Regions from separate parts of the Bradyrhizobium sp. USDA 4353 genome, predicted to be linked through region 1. Evidence: predicted binding sites of a transcription regulator. Region 1 holds the regulator's gene; the other holds the start of a gene.

Region 1 (4,397 bases):
CAGCCGCCGGAGGCGATGTCGGCGATGGACGGCTACGCGCTGCGCGCGGCGGACGCGACCACGAGCGGGACACGGCTGAGGGTGATCGGCGAGGTCGCGGCCGGGCGGCCGTTCGATCGCGTGATCGGTCCCGGCGAGGCGGCGCGCATCTTCACCGGCGGCGTCGTGCCCGCGGGCGCCGACGCGGTCGTGATCCAGGAGGACACGTGCGCCGAAGCCGGCGACGTCGTCATCAACGAGCCCGCGATCAAGGGCCGGCACATCCGCCCTGCCGGCGTCGACTTCCATCAAGGCATGGTGCTGCTCAAGGCCGGCCGCCGGCTCAGCGACCGCGACCTGTCGCTCGCGGCCAGCATGAATCATCCGGCGCTGCCGGTGCGGCGCAGGCCCAAGGTGGCGCTGCTCGCCACTGGCGACGAGCTGGTGATGCCAGGCTCGGCGCCCGGCCCCGGCCAGATCGTCTATTCCAACGGCTATGGCCTGCGGGCGCTGATGCGCAGCGAGGGCGCGACGCCGATCGATCTCGGCATCGCCGCCGACACGCTCGAGGCGACGGTCGCCGGCATCCGCCGGGCGCGCGAGGCCGAGGCCGACATTCTGGTCACGACCGGCGGCGCCTCGGTCGGCGACCACGACCTGGTCAAGCAGGCGCTCGAGGCCGAAGGCGTCGAGATGGCGTTCTGGAAGATCGCGATGCGGCCGGGCAAGCCGATGATGCACGGGCGGCTCGGCGGCATGCGCGTGATCGGCCTGCCGGGCAATCCGGTGTCGTCCTATGTCTGCGCGATCCTGTTTCTGGTCCCGCTGATTCGCAGCCTGCTCGGCCGCGAGGCACGGTTGCCGCGCGAGACCGCCCTGCTCGGCCGCGAGCTTAGCGCAAATGATTCGCGCGAGGACTATCTGCGCGCGCAGCTCGAGGAGCGCGCCGACGGCACGCTGGTCGCAACTCCTGTGACGCAGCAGGATTCATCGCTGCTCGGGAATCTCGCGCTCTCGCAGGCGCTCGTCATTCGTCCAGCCTTTGCGCCGAAGGCCCCCGCGGGAAGCCCCTGCGAGATCCTGCGCCTGCCGAACTAAGCAACCTCCCCCGGCAAAGCCCGGTCCGTTCACCATATTTTTAGGATTGCGGAACACACATCGAACAGATAGTGTCCGTTCATGATTTGTTTTTAGTATGTTGCGGAACGACGCGAAGACGCTCGTCCGGCCCGCCGAGAGATCGAGAAGCTCCGATTGAGGCGCTCGGATCGAGGAGCTCGCGAGTCGGACGACATCAAACCGGGGACCAGGTCGAGATGCTGACGCGCAAACAGTACGAACTTCTGCGGTTCATCAACGAACGGCTGAAGGAGGCCGGCGTCCCGCCGTCCTTCGACGAGATGAAGGACGCGCTCGACCTGCGCTCGAAGTCCGGCATTCACCGCCTGATCACCGCCTTGGAGGAGCGCGGCTTCATCCGCCGGCTGCCCAACCGTGCCCGCGCCATCGAGGTGATCAAGCTGCCCGAGCTGTCGCAGGCCGCCGGCAACCGCCGCGGCTTCACGCCGTCGGTGATCGAGGGCAATCTCGGCAAGGTCCGCACCTCGACACCGGCGCTGGACGATGGCGAGCGTCCCGTGGCCGTGCCGGTGATGGGCCGGATCGCTGCGGGTACGCCGATCGAGGCGCTGCAGACGCGCAGCCACACCATCAGCGTGCCGGCCGACATGCTCGGCAATGGCGAGCACTACGCGCTCGAGGTGCGCGGTGATTCGATGGTTGATGCGGGCATCCTCGACGGCGACATGGCGCTGATCCAGCGTAACGAGTCGGCCGATACCGGCGACATCGTGGTGGCGCTGATCGACGACGAGGAAGCGACCCTGAAGCGCTTCCGCCGCCGCGGCGCATCGATCGCGCTGGAGCCGGCCAATACCGCCTATGAGGTGCGCATCCTGCCGCCCAACCGGGTGAAGATCCAGGGCAAGCTGGTCGGGCTGTATCGCAAGTACTGATCACGCAGGCTGCGCCGTCGCGATCATGCATCGCGACTCGCGGGGCGAGATGCACAATCGATCGGCGGCGCATGGACGCGCTTCGTCGCGCCGCTCAAGAACAAGTCACGCGCAAGCGCACGCTATGATGTGCAGCGCGGCACGCTCAAACGCTTGTGATCGTCGGCGGCCGCACGTGCTGCAGATCAGCGCAGAAATGCCGCGAAGCGCGCGCTAACATCGCTCCTGATGTCCACTCTGATAGAGGCCTGCGCCTGTCCGGGGGGAGCGTGGGTCAGCTATCTCTGAACGAGGAGCGATCCGATGTGTGACTACAGCCTCCATGCCGTTGCCTCCCGTCCCGCCAAAGTCGGCGAGACGCTGATCTCGACGACGTTCCGCGGCACTGCAACCCGCGGCTTCGCGCTGGAAAGCGAGCCGACCGTTGCGGTGTGCATGCTGCCCGGCACCGAGCTCGCCTTCGCCGAGGACGTCCGCTACGACAGCCGCTGGCTGTGGACGCGGACCATCCGCGAGCGCGTCGCCAAGTTCAACACCATCGAGAAGCACATTCCCGATCGCCACCACGACGCGATCGAGTTCGCCGATGGGCGCCACGTGCTGGTCACACAGCTCTGCGAGGGCCAGCGCGTCACCGTGCTGCAACTGCCCGTCACCAAGCAGCCCGGCGAGCCCCGTCCCGACCAGGCGGAGGATCGGCCGACCGTGCAGACCCCATCGATCCGGCGCATCAGCATCACCTGACGATCTGATCGCCAACGGATCGCATTCCTCGGATCGCGCGCCAACGCTGCGGCGGCCCTCGGCCGGCTTCTGCCGGACTCGAGGGCCGCCGCTCGGCGATCTCCGATCCACCGAACTAATCGTCGGCGCCCTGCTCTGTCTCGGGCGGCGTCGCATCCTGAATGCGCGGCGTCGGCGCGCGCGGCGCCAATGTCGGCTCGAACTCGGTCGCATCAGGTGGTGCCGGCGCCCATGGGCGGTCGGAGCCGGCGGCGCGGACAGGCGTGACGGCGAAGCCGCGGCCCTGGCGCGTCAGCATCAATGCGCCCTGCTGCTGCAATCGCTGGCGGTCGATCACTCCGGCCGCGCAGGACGACGGCGCGGCGCGAATGGTCACGATCAGCGCAGCGCGGGCGCAATCGTCGGCCAGCGCATCGGCGCGCAAGGCCATCGCGACCAGGCGGCCATCGGCCAGCGCCACGACGCAGCCCGCCTGGTCGCAGGACACGCCGTCACCCAGCGACGAGTCGGTCGGCAGGCGCGCATCGGCATCGGCCGCGAGCCACTCGCGGGTCGCGAACACGTCCTTGCCGCTGCGCATCACATGCAGCCGCCCGTCGCCGCCGCGCACGGCCACCGCGCGTCCGTCGCCGGAGATCAGGATGTCGGGCAGCGGCGCGACGAACGCCCACAGCGTTGCCGCCGTCAGCATCAGCGCGCCCGACCAGCGCAACGGCGTCCTCAGCAGGCCGATCAGGATCAGGCCCAGGCTGGCCAGGATCAGCGGGCCGATGCCGAACGCGGCCATGCGCCCGACGGCGCCGGGCAGCGCGGCGACCCAGCGCGTCACCGCGATCATCCAGTCGATGCCCCAGCCCATCAGCGTCCAGCAGACGCCATCGAGCCCGAACGGCGCCGCCAATAGCCCCAGCAGTCCCGCGGGCATCACCAGCGCCGAGACCACCGGCATCGCGGCGAGGTTGGCCAGCACGCCATAGGGCGTGATGCGATGGAAATGGAAAGCGGCATAGGGCGTGGTTGCGAGCCCCGCGATCAGCGAGGCCAGCAGCAGCATGGCCAACTCACGGCCGCCCCACAGCGCGATGCGCTGCGCGGTCGATGAGTCCGGCGTCGCGAACAGCTTTGGCAGGCCGAACTGCACCAGCGCGACGAGGCCGAGCGTTGCGGCGAACGACATCTGGAAGCTCGGATGCACCAGCGCTTCGGGAGCGGCGATCAGCACGATCATCGCGGCCACCGCGAGCGTGCGGAAGGTGACGGCGCGGCGGTCGACCATCACGGCGATCAGCACGACCGCTGTCATGAAAAACGATCTCTGCGTCGCGACCTCAGCGCCGGACAGTAGGAGATAGAACGCCGCCGCGACCAGCGCCGCAGCGGCTGCCCATTTCTTGATCGGATGACTGACGGTGAGGCCGGGGATCAGCGCGAGCAGCGCGCGCACCGCGAAGAACACGACGCCGGCGACGACCGCCATGTGATAGCCGGAGATCGACAGCACGTGGCCAAGGCCGGAGATGAACATCGCGTCGTTGACATCGGGCGTGATGGCGTCGCGCCGCCCGGTCAGCAGCGCGGTGGCGATGGCGCGCTCGTCGCCACTCAGCCTTGCACGGATGCGGGCATCGATCGCATCGCGCAGGCCCTGCATGGTCGCGG
Region 2 (4,397 bases), 2.2 Mb from region 1:
GCACCACGATGACGACGACCAGCCGCGGCCTTGCGCGGATCAGTTCGACAACCAGGGACGTGAAACGCATGAACGGCTGGTTCGCTTGGCTGGGTCGCTTGGGACGTCGAGGAGGCCGGCAGGACCGTCCCTCATCCGCAGCCGCGTTGTCCGGCGCCCGCAATCGATACCGCACGATTTGGGCGCACAACACCGCCCGCGCTGCGAGGAGTGACACTTCGTGCTGGTTCGCTAGCTCAAGCTTTAAGACCGCGGCGCGGTCGAGGCAACCGGCATCAGACTTGAAGGGTGATTTCGGTCGAGGTCACCACCGTGATCTCCGCGAACAGATCGGGCTCCGGCTGCACGGCCGACGGCTGATGCTTCTGCCGGGCCGCAACCACCGGCGCAAACAGGCTGCGGTGATGCACGGAGGGACCGAGCCGGTCGAGGGCCGCAAGATGCTCCGGCACGCCATAGCCCTTGTGCTGCTCGAAACCGTAGCCGGGGCAGTCCTGCGCCAGCGCGCACATCAGCCGGTCGCGCGTCACCTTGGCGACGATCGAGGCCGCGGCGATCGACATCACCAGCCCGTCGCCGCCGATCACCGCCTCGCAGTTGCAATCGACATCGATGCGGTCGCGTCCGTCGACGAACACATGCTTCGGCGCCTCCGGCAGCGCCCTCACCGCCCGCGACAGCGCCCACAGCGAGGCCCGCAGAATGTTGTCGCGATCGATTCGCGACGGCGACGCAAAGGCCACCGCGAAGGCCGAGGTCTTGCAGATCTTGTCGAACAGCGCCTCGCGCTGCTCTGCGCTCAGGCGCTTCGAATCGTCGAGGCCTTTGGGAATGCGGTTGGGATCGAGAATCACGGCAGCAGCGACCACGGGGCCGGCGAGCGGTCCGCGGCCGGCCTCGTCGCAGCCGGCGACGGGCCAGATGCCCTGCTTGAGCAGCGCTCTCTCGCGCCGGAAGCTCGGCGGCGCCACCGCGATGACGCCCTTGCCGAGCTTGGCGCTGCCTTTACCTGCCGCGCTCACCGCGGCCGACTTGGCCGCAACTTTCGCGGCAGTGCTCTTCTTTGCCGCGCCGGCTGCTTTCGCCCTGCCCGGCTTTTTCGCTAGGTCCCGAATCATGAGTCGCATCGTGCGAAACGGCCCAACCCAGCGCAACCCGAACGAACCTCAATTCCCCGCTATTCCCACCTGCATGGTTCCGAACGGAGGTTCGCGTCAGAACAAGCTCAGCTGCTGTCCGCCGCCTTTCGGCCGCACGAAATGATCCGTCGTCAGCTTCGTCCGCCGCTTGTTCAGCCCGAGCTTCTCGCAGGCGATCTCGAAGCGGCGGCCGATCATCCAGGCCATCGGTCCGGTGCCCTTCATCCGCGTGCCCCATTGCGAGTCGTAGTCGCGGCCGCCGCGCATGTCGCGGATCAGGGTGAAGACGTGGCGATAGCGGTCCGGATAATGCTCCAGCAGCCATTCGCGGAACAGATCACGCACCTCCAGCGGCAGCCGCAGCAGCACGTAAGCCGCTTCCTTGACCCCGGCATGAGCGGCGGCATCGAGGATGCGCTCGATCTCGCTGTCGTTCAGCGCCGGGATGACCGGCGCAACCATCACCGTGGTCGGAATGCCGGCCTTCGACAATGCCTGCAGTGCCTCCAGACGCTTGGACGGCGTCGACGCCCGCGGCTCCATGGTGCGCGCCAGCTTGGGGTCCAGCGTCGTCACTGATATCGCCACCTTCGCCAGGTTCTTCTTGGCCATCCGCGCCAGGATGTCGGCATCACGCATCACCAGCGCCGACTTGGTCACGATCCCGACGGGATGGCCAACCTTTTCCAGCACCTCGAGGATGCCGCGCATGATCTTCCGCTCGCGCTCGATCGGCTGGTACGGATCGGTGTTGGTGCCGATCGCGATCATCCGCGGCTCGTAGCCGCTGGCCGCCAGCTCCTTTTCCAGGAGCGCCGGCGCGTCCGGCTTCACGAACAGCTTGGATTCGAAATCGAGCCCGGGAGACAGGCCGAGAAAGGCGTGGGTCGGCCGCGCGAAACAATAGACGCAGCCATGCTCACAGCCACGATACGGATTGATCGAGCGATCGAAGCCGATATCGGGCGAGTCGTTGCGGGTGATCACCTTGCGCGAGGTGTCGGTCGCGACCGTCGTCTTGAACGGCGGCAGATCTTCGAGGCTCTGCCAACCGTCATCGAAGACAACACGGGCCTCCGCCTCGTAGCGGCCGCTCGCATTGGATTGTGCACCCCGGCCGCGGCGCCGGCCCCGTTCAATGGCGACCGCGAGCTCGGGAAAGTCCTCATGACCTGAGGAAGGCGCGCCCACCGGCTCGGAGGGCACCGTGACCGGTGGGCGCTTGAGGGCATGTGAAGATGCTCGGCTCATGACCAAGACATAGCACAAAATGAGAACATAACAAGAATAAAATAGAACGAAGATACAGGCGCGCGTCTGAGCTTGCGCAAGGCCAGCCATCACATTCCCGTTCTATGCTCGGGCTGCGCTGGAACGGGATGGTGCCGCGTTACTCTCATCTCAGCTCCCGCAGGCGCGAAGCGGAAGGCAAGCGAGGTCCCATGCAGATCAGTTCTCCCCAACAGACCAACCCGGCCGACGATCTCGATCTGCTCGACCGCTACTGGCGCGCCGCCAATTACCTGTCGGTCGGGCAGATCTACCTGCTGGACAACCCGCTGCTGCGCGAGCCGCTCAAGCCGGAGCACATCAAGCCCCGCCTGCTCGGCCATTGGGGCACCACGCCCGGGCTGAACTTCATCTACGCCCATCTCAACCGCGCCATCGCCGCACAGGATCTCGACGTCATCTATGTCTGCGGCCCCGGTCATGGCGGCCCGGGCATGGTCGCCAACACCTATCTCGAAGGCTCCTACAGCGAGATCTATCCCGACATCACGCGCGATGCGGACGGCTTGCGAAAGCTGTTCCGGCAGTTCTCCTTCCCCGGCGGCATTCCGAGCCATGCGGCGCCGGAGACGCCCGGCTCGATCCATGAAGGCGGCGAGCTCGGCTACGCGCTGGTGCACGCCTATGGCGCCGCATTCGACAATCCCGACCTGATCGTCGCCTGCGTGATCGGCGACGGCGAGGCCGAGACCGGCCCGCTCGCCGCATCCTGGCATTCGAACAAATTCCTGAGCCCGGCACAGGACGGCGCGGTGCTGCCGATCCTGCACCTCAACGGCTACAAGATCGCCAACCCCACGGTGCTCGGCCGCCTAGGCGATGCCGAGCTCAAGTGCCTGTTCGAGGGCTATGGCTATGCGCCGCTGTTCGTCGCGGGCGATGAGCCCAAGGCGATGCACCGGCAGATGGCCGACGCACTCGACGTCGCGCTCGCGAGCATCCGCTCGATCCAGCAGAACGCCCGCCAGCCGGATGCGGTGCTGCAGCGCCCGCGCTGGCCGATGATCATCCTGCGCAGCCCGAAGGGCTGGACCGGACCGAAGGAGGTCGACAGCCTCAAGGTCGAAGGTTTTTGGCGCGCGCATCAGGTGCCGATCGCAAATCCGCGCGGCAAGCCGGACCACCTCGCGCTGCTGGAAGCCTGGATGAAGAGCTATCAGCCGGAGACGCTGTTCGACGCGCAAGGCCGGCTCGTGCCGGAGCTGCAGGCGCTTGCGCCACGGGGAACGCGGCGCATGGGCGCCAATCCGCACGCCAATGGCGGGCTGTTGAAGCGCGAGTTGAAGCTGCCGGACTATCACGCCTTCGCGGTCGAGGTGCGCTCCCCCGGCGAGACCATCGCGGAAGCGACGCGCGAGCTCGGCAAGTTCCTGCGCGAGGTCATCAGGCTGAATGCTGACACGAGAAACTTCCGCATCATGGGCCCGGACGAGACCGCCTCCAACCGGCTCGACGCGGTGTTCGACGTCACCGAGCGGGTCTGGATGGAAGGCATCGAGCCCTACGACGTGCATCTCGCGCATGACGGCCGCGTCATGGAGGTGCTGAGCGAGCATCTCTGCCAGGGCTGGCTGGAAGGCTATCTGCTCACCGGCCGCCACGGCTTCTTCTCGTGCTACGAGGCCTTCATCCACATCGTGGATTCGATGTTCAACCAGCACGCCAAATGGCTGAAGGTGTCGCGCCATCTGCCATGGCGGCGGCCGATCGCCTCGCTGAACTATCTGCTCACCTCACATGTCTGGCGGCAGGACCATAACGGCTTCAGCCACCAGGATCCCGGCTTCGTCGATCTCGTCGCCAACAAGAAGGCCGACATCGTCCGCATCTACTTCCCGCCCGATGCGAATACGCTGCTGTGGATCGCCGACCACTGCCTGCGCACCTATAACCGCATCAACGTCATCGTCGCCGGCAAGCAGCCCTCGCCGCAATTCCTGTCGATGAAGGAGGCCGCCGTGCATTGCG

Evidence for each region. Region 1 encodes LexA, which represses DNA repair genes until DNA is damaged. Its sites were predicted from a motif close to TGTTCNNNNTGTGTTCNG; they were not measured.
Region 2: ACVILH_RS32795 (PA0069 family radical SAM protein) is a predicted target of LexA. The motif match lies at 2,412-2,429, and genes of this name have one in related genera.

What each region holds. Positions count from the first base shown of each region.
Region 1 covers NZ_JBSSGB010000001.1:5,096,298-5,100,694, reverse strand. The annotation lists gene ACVILH_RS22995 (molybdopterin molybdotransferase MoeA) at 1-1,077, shown strand, start outside; gene lexA (transcriptional repressor LexA) at 1,296-1,994, shown strand; gene ACVILH_RS22985 (hypothetical protein) at 2,298-2,738, shown strand; gene ACVILH_RS22980 (ComEC/Rec2 family competence protein) at 2,854-4,397, opposite strand, start outside.
Region 2 covers NZ_JBSSGB010000001.1:7,285,994-7,290,390, forward strand. The annotation lists gene ACVILH_RS32785 (glycosyltransferase family 39 protein) at 1-70, opposite strand, end outside; gene ACVILH_RS32790 (ribonuclease HII) at 276-1,127, opposite strand; gene ACVILH_RS32795 (PA0069 family radical SAM protein) at 1,215-2,390, opposite strand; gene ACVILH_RS32800 (phosphoketolase family protein) at 2,582-4,397, shown strand, end outside.